2 regions of the Pseudomonas sp. YNh genome follow, and region 2 is predicted to be linked to the other one. Evidence: predicted binding sites of a transcription regulator. Region 2 holds the regulator's gene; the other holds the start of a gene.
The links. Region 2 encodes sigma-54, which starts transcription at its own class of promoters, with help from an activator protein. Its sites were predicted from a motif close to ANTGGCATNNANNTTGCTNT; they were not measured.

Region 1 (5,442 bases), on a different contig from region 2:
GCTGCCCTGGCAGGTAGAACAGCGCCACCTGAGCCCCGTCGAGCCATACCACGACCCCGGAATCGGCCACCAGGTCTTGCGCCTGGCACACCGCCTGCCAGTTCTCACAGGTTTTCACAGCAGCATTGGACAGGTTCATCAGACAGCCTCCTCGACAGTAGGGATCAGGTGCAGCGGCGCCGCTGGCCGGCGTTGTTCGCGTTCACGCACGAAGTGCACGTCCGGGTCAGCGCGGCGATCGTTGACAAAGGTACGGAAGCGCTTGAGCTTCTCGGGGTCGTTGAGGGCGTTGGCCCATTCGCATTCATACTGGTCGACCACATGCTGCATCTGGCTTTCCAGCTCGCTGGCGAGCCCTAGGCTATCGTCGATCACGACCTGCTTCAGGTAGTCCAGGCCGCCTTCCAGGTTCTCGCGCCACACCGAGGTGCGCTGCAACTTGTCGGCCGTACGGATGTAGAACATCAATACGCGGTCGATCAGGCGTACCAGGGTTTCGTCGTCCAGGTCGGTGGCGAACAGCTCGGCATGCCGTGGGCGCATACCGCCGTTACCGCACACGTAGAGGTTCCAGCCCTTGTCGGTGGCGATCACGCCGATGTCCTTGCTCTGCGCCTCGGCACACTCGCGGGTGCAGCCAGACACCGCGAACTTGAGCTTGTGCGGGCTGCGCAGACCCTTGTAGCGGTCTTCCAGGCGCAGGGCCATGGCGACGCTGTCCTGCACGCCGTAACGGCACCAGGTGCTGCCCACGCACGATTTCACCGTGCGGGTCGACTTGCCGTAGGCGTGGCCGGTTTCGAAGCCGGCCTTGATCAGCTCGCCCCAGATCAGCGGCAGCTCGTGCAACTGGGCACCGAACAGGTCGATGCGCTGGCCGCCGGTGATCTTGGTGTACAGGTCGTACTTCTTGGCCACCTGGCCGATGACGATGAGCTTGTCGGGGGTGATTTCACCACCCGGAATACGCGGCACCACCGAGTAGGTGCCGTTCTTCTGCATGTTGGCCATGAAGGTGTCGTTGGTGTCCTGCAGCGGCACCAGCGCCGGGTCCATGATCGGCTGGTTCCAGCAGGAGGCGAGGATGTTGCCTACCGCCGGCTTGCAGATGTCACAGCCAACGTGGCCCTTGCCGTGGCGTGCGAGCAGCTCGCTGTAGGTGCGGATGCCCTCCACCCGCACCAGCCCGTAGAGCTCCTGGCGGGTGTAGGCGAAGTGCTCGCACAGGCTCTTGTCCACCGCTACGCCACGTGCGGTCAGTTCGTGCTCGAACACCTGCTTGAGCAAGGCCGCACAACCGCCGCAGCCGCTGCCGGCCTTGGTGCAGCCCTTGACCGCAGCAAGGTCGCTGCAACCGCTGTCGATGGCGTCGCACACCGCGCCCTTGCTGACGTTGTGACACGAGCAGATGGTCGCGCTGTCGGGCAGCGCGTCGGCGCCCAAGGCCGGTGCACCACCGCCTTGCGGCAGGATCAGCGCTGCCGGGTCGGCTGGCAGGGCGATGCCGTTCTGGGCGTATTGCAGCAGGGTGTCGTAGTAGCTGTTGTCGCCGACCAGCACTGCGCCGAGCACGTGCTTGCCGCTGGCGTCCACCACCAGCCGGCGGTAGGCGCTGTTGGCTTCGTCGATGAAGCGGTAGCTGCGCGAACCGGGGGTGGCGCCATGGGCATCACCAATCGAGCCGACATCCACGCCCAGCAGCTTGAGCTTGGTCGACATGTCGGCGCCGGTAAACGCTACCGCCGCTTCCCCCATCAGCAAAGCCGCCAGGTTGCGCGCCATGCTGTAGCCTGGGGCGACCAGGCCGAACACGCAACCGTTCCACGAGGCGCACTCGCCGATGGCAAAGATGCGCGGGTCGCTGCTACGGCAATGGTTGTCGATCACCACGCCACCGCGGGCGGCGATGTCCAGGCCGCAGCCACGGCCCAAGGCATCCTGCGGGCGGATACCGGCGGAGAACACGATCAGGTCGGTTTCCAGATGCTCGCCACCGTCGAAGTTCATGCGGTAGCGGTAGGCTTCACCGGCGCTGATCGACTGGGTGGCGCGCGACAGGTGCACGCCCACACCGAGCGCTTCAATCTGTGCCTTGAGCGCGGCACCGCCCTCGCTGTCCAGCTGAACCGGCATCAGCCGTGGGGCGAACTCCACCACGTGGGCTTCCAGGCCCAGCGACTTGAGGGCGTTGGCTGCCTCCAGGCCGAGCAGGCCACCACCGACCACCACGCCACGGCGGGCACCGGCTGCGGCAGCGCGAATGGCATCGAGGTCGTCGAGGGTGCGGTAGACCAGGCGGGCATTGCCGCTGGAACCTTCGATCGGCGGCACGAAGGGGTAGGAGCCCGTGGCCAGGACCAGCTGGTCGTAGCCGTAGCGCCCCTCGGCCGTGACTACTTCGCAGCGCTCACGGTCGATTTCCAGCACGGCCTCACCGAGGTGCAGGTGCACGCCGTTGGCGTTGTAGAAATCGTGCTCGCACAGGGCCAGGGTCTCGGCACAGCTGCCGCCGAAGTATTCGGACAGGTGCACGCGGTCGTAGGCGCGTTGGCGCTCTTCGCCGAACACCTGCACCTCGAAGCGCTGCAGGGCGCCGCGGCTGACCAGTTGTTCGACGCAATGGTGGCCGACCATGCCGTTGCCGACGATGACCAGTCGCTCTCGTTGCCCGCTGCTCGCTGTTGCCTTCATAAGCCGATCCTCGATCAAAAAAAAAGCGCCTGGAGCCGAAGCTCCAGGCGCCTTTGCCTGTATTCATCACGGTGTACCCCCGGGTTGATCGCCGTTGATCAGTGGGGCTTGTTGTATTGGAGGTAAAGCAGGGACTGTGCCAATCCTTTTTCCTGTGCTGGCCCTATCGCCGGCAAGCCAGCTCCCACAAGGGCCGCCACAGGTTTCGAGGTTTGTAAGATACCTGTGGGAGCTGGCTTGCCGGCGATAGGGCCAGCACAGCAATTGCACATTCCAAGTGCATCACTCCCCATCCCGGTGCACTTCAGTACACATCCCGCAGATAACGTTTGCCCTTGCTCAAACCTTCCACATAGGCAGCCGCCTGCGCCGCATCCATCCCGCCATGCTCAGCCACGACCGCCCGCAACGCCGCATCCACATCCTTGGCCATGCGCTGCGCATCCCCACACACATAGAAATACGCCCCCGCTTCCAGCCACTGCCACAGCTGCGCGCCCTGCTCCAGCATGCGCTGCTGCACATAGATCTTCTCGGCCTGGTCGCGGGAAAACGCTGTATTCAGACGCAGGTGGCCGCTTGCCTGCCAGGCCTGTAGCTGCTCCCGGTAATAGAAGTCGGTAGCGGCGCACTGTTCGCCAAAGAACAGCCAGTTGCCCCCTTTCGCCCCCCGCGCCTCCCGCTCTTCGAGGAACGCCCGGAACGGCGCAATGCCGGTACCGGGGCCGACCATGATCACCGGCACGCTGTCGTCCGCGGGCAACCGGAAGTGCCTGGACGCCTGCGGGAAAATTGCCACCTTCAACGCTTGGGCGCGGTCGGCGAGGAAGGCCGAGCATACGCCCTTGCGCTCGCCATAACGCACGGTGGAGACGGTCAGGTGTACCTGGCCGGGATGCGCTAACGGGCTGGAGCTGATCGAGTACAGACGCGGCTGCAAAGGCTTGAGCAGTTCAAGCCAGCTGGCCAGCGGTAGCTGCTGGGGAAAGGCCCGCAGCACATCGACCAGTTGCCGGCCCCACAGCCAGTCCTGCAGTTCGGCCTTGCACTCGGGCTGCAGTAGACGTTGCAGGCCCGGGGCGCTGCCCGCGAAGGCTTGCAGTTGCTGCGTGGTGACCTTGGCGATTTCCAGGTGCGCGTGCAGGGCTTCGGCCAGTGGCATGGCAGGTTGGCCCTTCAGCTCGACCATGGCCTGGCCATCAAGCTGCATCAGCGCCAGCAGTTCGTCGACCAGCGCCGGGCAATTGCGCGGCCACACGCCCAAGGCATCACCGGCGGCATAGCTGAAGCCGCTACCGCTCAGGTCGAACACCAGTTGCCGTGTTTCCTTACTGGCACCGGGGCCGTTGAGCAGGTGGTTTTCCAGCAAGGTGGCGGGCCAGGGTTGTTGTTTGCTCCAGCCCGCCATGGGTGCAGGTTCATTCGCCGGTGGTGGCGCAGCGGCCCTGCCCAGCAAGGGCAGCAACACGTCAAGCCAGCCTGCGAACGCTTCGTCAAAGTCTGGCTCGCAGTCCACCCGTTGCAACAGGCGCCGGCCACCCAGTTCGGTCAGACGCTGGTCCAGCTTGCGGCCAAAGCCGCAGAACTGATCGTAACTGGAGTCGCCCAAGGCCAGCACTGCATAGGGCAGTTCGGCGCAGCAGGCGCCCTCCTCGCCCTGCAAGGCGTGCCAGAACGCCGCTGCGCTGTCGGGCGCATCGCCATCGCCAAAGGTGCTGGCGATCAATACCACGCTGGCGGCGCCCTGCAGCTGGCTCGGCCTGACCGCCTCCATGCAACTGAGCTGCACATCCAGGCCGGCACCGCGCAGGCGTTCGGCACAGCGCTCGGCCAGCTGCTCGCCGTTGCCGGTCTGCGAGGCCCACAGCACCTGATGCCGTGGCGCCGCCAACGCCGCAACGGGCAGTGCCGCAGGCTGGGCGAACAGCCCGGCCAGCAAGCCGTCGATAAACAGCCGGTGGTTGGCCGCCAGTGGCGCACTGGCCGGCAGGCTGGGCACGCGCTCGGCGCGGGCCTGGTTCAGGCCCAGCAGGAAACCTTGCAGGTAATGGCGCTCTTCTTCTGCCAGCACCGGGGCTGGCAAGGTGTCCAGGCCAAGCAGACGGGACAGGGTGGCAGTGGGCATGCGGGCTGGCTCCGAAATGGCAGCGTTCAGGTCAAGGGCGTGGATACGCTCGCCTGCGACCCGTTGCAGAGCCACGGCGCAGTGTTTGAAAGCGGGTTGCAGCGACAGCGGATCGACGGCATCGCAGGTGACGGCATTGATTGCCAGTTGCTCGCCGACCAGGTCGTTCCAGTGGAACGGCGCAAAGCAGTTGCCTGGCATGACCCGGTCGCTGATTCGCGCCGGCAGTACGGCTTGACCGCGCCGTGAGCGGACGGCCACCTGATCCTTTTCAGCGATGCCAAGCCGTACGGCGTCGTCTGGGTGAACCTCGACGAAGGGGCCAGGCTCCAGCTTGTTCAGCGCCGGCACCTTGCCGGTCTTGGTCAGGGTGTGCCACTGATGCTGCACGCGGCCGGTGTTCAGCACCATGGGGTAGTCGTCATCCGGCAACTCCGGTGCCGGCAACCAGGGCCGGCCGAAGAAGCGGGCCTTGCCGCTGGAGGTGGGGAACGCCAGCGCCGGGCAATCGCCCTGGGCATCGTGCAGCAGCGCCTGGCTGCTGCCGTCGTTCAGGTAGCGTAATGGGCTGCGATCGCTGCCATGGCCTGGCGCACAAGGCCACTGGCGTGGTTGCTGACGCAGCT
Region 2 (5,442 bases):
ACGGCAGAAGACTTTGCCTTCTCGCACCCGGGCGGTGCACTGGGCCGCCGCCTGTTGCTCAAGGTCGAGAACGTGATGCACAGCGGCGACGAGCTGCCCCAGGTAGCCCGCGGCACCCTGCTCAAGGATGCGCTGCTTGAAATGTCCCGCAAAGGTCTGGGCATGACCGTGATCGTCGAAGCCGACGGCACGCTGGCCGGGATCTTCACCGACGGCGACCTGCGCCGCAGCCTGGACCGCAACATCGACGTACACACCACCCTGATCGACCAGGTGATGACCGTGCACGGCAAGACGGCCCGTGCCGAAATGCTCGCTGCCGAAGCCTTGAAGATCATGGAAGACCACAAGATCGGCGCACTGGTGGTGGTGGACCGCGAGGACCGCCCGACCGGCGCCCTGAACATGCACGACCTGCTGCGCGCCGGTGTAATGTAAGGAGCGATGGAATGAACCAGGATCTCATGCAACGCGGCAAAACCATCAAGCTGGCAGTGTTCGATGTGGACGGCGCGCTCACCGACGGGCGCCTGTACTTCCTCGAGGACGGCAGCGAGTTCAAGACCTTCAACACCCTCGACGGCCAGGGCATCAAGATGCTCATGGCCTCGGGCGTGACCACCGCGATCATCAGCGGGCGTAAAACCCCTGTGGTCGAACGGCGGGCGAAAAACCTCGGCATCCCGCACCTGTACCAGGGCCGCGAGGACAAATTGGTCGTGCTTGACGGCCTGCTCGCCGAACTGGGCCTAAGCTATGATCAAGTGGCCTACCTGGGCGACGACCTGCCCGACCTGCCGGTCATTCGCCGGGTAGCATTGGGCATGGCCGTGGCCAACGCCGCTCCGTTTGTTCGCCAGCACGCCCACGGCGTGACCCAGGCACGCGGCGGCGAAGGCGCAGCCCGTGAATTCTGCGAACTGATCATGCAGGCCCAGGGCACCCTGGACGCTGCCAACGCCAATTACCTGTAAGGCTGCCCATGTTCAGCAAGAAAGCCCGCAATATTGCGCTGCTAGCAGTGATCGCCGCCCTGCTGGCGGCGGTCGGCTACTGGAACGTCAGCCCGGAAAGCTTCCTCGACAAGCCGGTGGCCCAGGTCGACGAAAGCGCCATCGACTACTATGCGATCAACGCCCACAGCGTGCAGTTTCTGCCTGATGGCAAGCTGCAGTACGAAATGACTGCCGACAAGGTCGAGCACCTCAAGGCCAGCGAAATCACGTTGCTGACCACGCCGGACCTGCACCTGTACCGCGGCACCGAATACCCGTGGCACGTGCAGAGCACCCGCGCCGAGGTCAATCCGGACGGCACCGAGGTCGAACTGATCGACAAGGTCCGGATTGCGCGCATCGACGAAAAGCAGCGTGAAACCATCATTACCAGCTCACGCATGACCGTGTTCCCGCAGAAGCAATATGCGCAGACCGAGCAAGCCGTTAGAATCGACGGCGCCGGTGGCACAACTACGGGCAAAGGAATGAAAGCGTATTTGAAAGAAAGCAGGATGGACCTGCTCTCTAACGTAAGAGGACAGTATGAGGCTCGTTAAAACCCTCCCCCTTTTGCTCAGCCTGAGCGCAGCACTGGGAAGCGCGAGCGCCTTCGCACTGCCGAATGACCGTGATCAGCCGATCCGCATCCAGGCCGACCAGGCCCACCTGGATGACAAGCAAGGCGTAGCCACCTACACCGGCGACGTGGTCATTACCCAGGGCTCGATGATGATCAAAGGCAACACCGTGACCATCACCCGCTCCGCTTCCGGCGACATCGATGTGGTGACCTCGGTGGGCAACCTGGCCTACTTCGAGCAGCAGCAGAGCGCGGCCAAGCCAGACAAGATGAAAGGCTGGGGCGTGACCATCCAGTATCAGGCGCTGAAAGACCTGGTGATCCTCACCGACCGCGCCAAGGTCGAGAACGAAGGCAACACCACCGAAGGCGAGAAGATCGTCTACAACACCCAGACCCAGGTGGCGACCGCCGGTCGCGGTGGCAACGTGACTACACCGCGTCAGCGCATCGACATGGTGATCCAGCCCAAGAAGAAGGCCGAGTAAATGGCAACCCTCAAAGCCCAGCACCTGGCCAAGAGCTACAAGGGGCGGCAGGTCGTACGCGATGTCAGCCTGTCGATCGACAGCGGCCAGATCGTCGGCCTGCTCGGCCCCAACGGCGCCGGCAAGACCACCTGCTTCTACATGATTGTCGGGCTGGTCCAGGCCGAGCAGGGGCGCGTGCTCATCGATAACCTCGATGTCAGCCACCAGCCCATGCACGGCCGCGCCCGTGCTGGCATCGGCTACCTGCCGCAGGAAGCCTCGATCTTCCGCAAGCTGTCGGTGGCCGACAACATCATGGCCATCCTCGAGACCCGCAAGGACATCGACCGCGACGGCCGGCGCAAGGAGCTGGAAAGCCTGCTGCAGGAGTTCCACATCAGCCACATCCGCGACAACCTCGGCATGAGCCTCTCTGGTGGTGAACGCCGTCGCGTCGAGATTGCCCGCGCCCTGGCGACCGCACCCAAGTTCATCTTGCTGGACGAACCATTCGCCGGTGTCGACCCGATCTCGGTCGGCGACATCAAGCAGATCATCCACCATCTCAAGGCCAAGGGCATCGGTGTGCTGATCACCGACCACAACGTGCGCGAGACCCTGGATATCTGCGAAACCGCCTATATCGTCAATGATGGCCGACTGATCGCCGAAGGCGACGCCGAAACCATCCTGGCCAACGACCTGGTCAAAGAGGTTTACCTGGGCCACGAGTTCCGTCTCTGACCCCGGCACGCGCCTGGAGCACCGGAAAATAGCCGCACAACTGCGGGTAAAGTTGTTACGGTGCTCTAGGCAAACGCTACAATTTAAGGCATAAAACTTGCTTGATCTGGCGCCCCGGCGCCCTCGTGTAGTGGATGGCGCATGCGCGCCGGCGAACAAGGTACAAGCCCCTGCCATGAAACCATCGCTCGTCCTAAAAATGGGCCAGCAACTGACGATGACACCGCAGTTGCAACAGGCCATCCGTCTGCTCCAGCTTTCCACCCTGGACCTGCAACAGGAAATCCAGGAAGCGCTGGAGTCGAACCCGATGCTCGAACGTCAGGAAGACGGCGAGGACTTCGACAACAGCGACCCGATGGCGGACAACGCCGAGAACAAGCCGACAGCCGAAGCCCAGGACAACAGCTTCCAGGAAAGCACCATCAGTGCCGACAACCTGGAAGACGGTGAATGGAGCGAGCGCATTCCCAACGAGCTTCCAGTCGATACCGCATGGGAAGACATCTACCAGACCAGCGCCAGCAGCCTGCCGAGCAACGATGACGACGAGTGGGACTTCACCACCCGCACATCGGCCGGCGAAAGCCTGCAAAGCCACCTGCTGTGGCAACTGAACCTGGCGCCGATGTCCGACACCGACCGCCTGATCGCCGTTACCCTGATCGACAGCATCAACGGCCAGGGCTACCTGGAAGACACCCTCGAAGAAATCTGCGCCGGTTTCGACCCTGAGCTGGACATCGAGCTGGACGAAGTCGAGGCGGTACTGCACCGCATCCAACAGTTCGAACCGGCAGGTGTCGGCGCCCGCAATCTGGGCGAATGCCTGCTGCTGCAACTGCGCCAGCTACCTGCCAATACCCCGTGGATGACCGAAGCCAAGCGCCTGGTCACCGATTTCATCGACCTGCTCGGCAGCCGCGACTACAGCCAGCTGATGCGGCGCATGAAAATCAAGGAAGACGAGCTTCGCCAGGTCATCGAACTGGTACAAAGCCTCAACCCGCGCCCTGGTTCGCAGATCGAGTCCAGCGAACCCGAGTACGTGGTGCCCGACGTCATCGTGCGCAAAGATACCGACCGTTGGCTGGTGGAGCTGAACCAGGAAGCCATACCGCGCCTGCGGGTGAACCCGCAATACGCCGGTTTCGTGCGCCGCGCCGACACCAGCGCCGACAACACCTTCATGCGCAACCAGTTGCAGGAAGCGCGCTGGTTCATCAAGAGCCTGCAAAGCCGTAACGAAACCCTGATGAAGGTTGCCACCCAGATCGTCGAGCACCAGCGTGGTTTCCTCGACCACGGCGACGAAGCGATGAAGCCGCTGGTGCTGCATGACATTGCCGAAGCGGTGGGGATGCACGAGTCGACCATTTCGCGAGTTACCACGCAAAAGTACATGCACACACCGCGTGGCATCTACGAACTGAAATACTTTTTCTCCAGCCACGTCAGCACCTCCGAAGGCGGAGAATGCTCGTCCACGGCGATTCGCGCGATCATCAAGAAACTGGTTGCGGCTGAAAATCAGAAAAAGCCATTGAGTGACAGCAAGATCGCTGGTTTACTGGAGGCACAAGGCATCCAGGTAGCCCGTCGCACCGTCGCCAAGTACCGCGAGTCCCTCGGCATCGCACCGTCGAGCGAGCGCAAGCGACTGATGTAGCCCCTGAGATGAGCCACAGCGTTTGTGGGGCAGGTGCGAGACCTGCCTCTTTATGCACGGGCAACAAAGGAGAAGCTGTATGCAAGTCAATATCAGTGGACAGCATGTAGAAGTCACCCCACCGCTGCGTGATTATGTGGAGCAGAAGCTCAAACGCGTAGCGAGTCACTTCGACAAGATCACCAACGTGCAGGTCATCATGAAAGTCGAGAAGCTGCAGCAGAAGGTCGAAGCGACCCTGCAGATTCCCGGCGGTGAAGTGGTTGCCAATGCCGAAGACCAAGACATGTATGCAGCAATCGACGCCTTGGCCGACAAGCTCGACCGCCAACTGAAAAAACACAAGGAAAAACAGCAAAGCCTGCTGCAAGGTGCAGCTGCACGCTGATCCCCCTCATCCATGATCCGACTTGAAACCATCCTGACCCCCGGCCGTTCACTCGTGAACGTGCCGGGCGGCAGTAAGAAGCGCGCCCTGGAAAAGGTCGCCACCGTCATCGCCGACCAAGTGCCAGAACTGGAGATGCAAGACGTCTTCGAAAAACTGGTCGCCCGGGAAAAACTCGGCTCGACCGGTTTCGGCAATGGCATCGCCATCCCCCACTGCCGGCTTGAAGGCTGTTCCGCACCGGTCAGTGCCTTGCTGCACCTGGAAGCTCCAATCGATTACGACGCCATCGATGGCGCGCCCGTGGACCTGCTGTTCGTCCTGCTGGTGCCTGAAGCCGCTACCGATGCCCATCTGGAACTGCTGCGCCAGATTGCCAGCATGCTCGATCGCAAGGAGGTTCGTGATCGCTTGCGTGCCGCCAGCAGTAACGAGGCCCTGTTCCAGGTTGTCCTGGACGTACAGAACGAGCACTGAACATGCGCCTGATCATTGTCAGCGGCCGCTCCGGCTCCGGCAAGAGCACCGCCCTCGATGTACTGGAAGACAACGGTTTCTACTGCATTGACAACCTACCCGCCGGGCTGCTGCCG

Region 1: nirB (nitrite reductase large subunit NirB) is a predicted target of sigma-54. The motif match lies at 2,816-2,835, and genes of this name have one in related genera.

What each region holds. Positions count from the first base shown of each region.
Region 1 is NZ_JBBMRJ010000026.1:78,073-83,514, forward strand. It holds gene nirD (nitrite reductase small subunit NirD) at 1-139, opposite strand, end outside; gene nirB (nitrite reductase large subunit NirB) at 139-2,691, opposite strand; gene WF331_RS22555 (bifunctional nitrate reductase/sulfite reductase flavoprotein subunit alpha) at 2,996-5,442, opposite strand, start outside.
Region 2 is NZ_JBBMRJ010000003.1:34,078-39,519, forward strand. It holds gene WF331_RS04190 (KpsF/GutQ family sugar-phosphate isomerase) at 1-438, shown strand, start outside; gene WF331_RS04195 (KdsC family phosphatase) at 450-974, shown strand; gene lptC (LPS export ABC transporter periplasmic protein LptC) at 983-1,555, shown strand; gene lptA (lipopolysaccharide transport periplasmic protein LptA) at 1,542-2,066, shown strand; gene lptB (LPS export ABC transporter ATP-binding protein) at 2,067-2,792, shown strand; gene WF331_RS04215 (RNA polymerase factor sigma-54) at 2,968-4,461, shown strand; gene hpf (ribosome hibernation-promoting factor, HPF/YfiA family) at 4,541-4,849, shown strand; gene ptsN (PTS IIA-like nitrogen regulatory protein PtsN) at 4,862-5,326, shown strand; gene rapZ (RNase adapter RapZ) at 5,329-5,442, shown strand, end outside.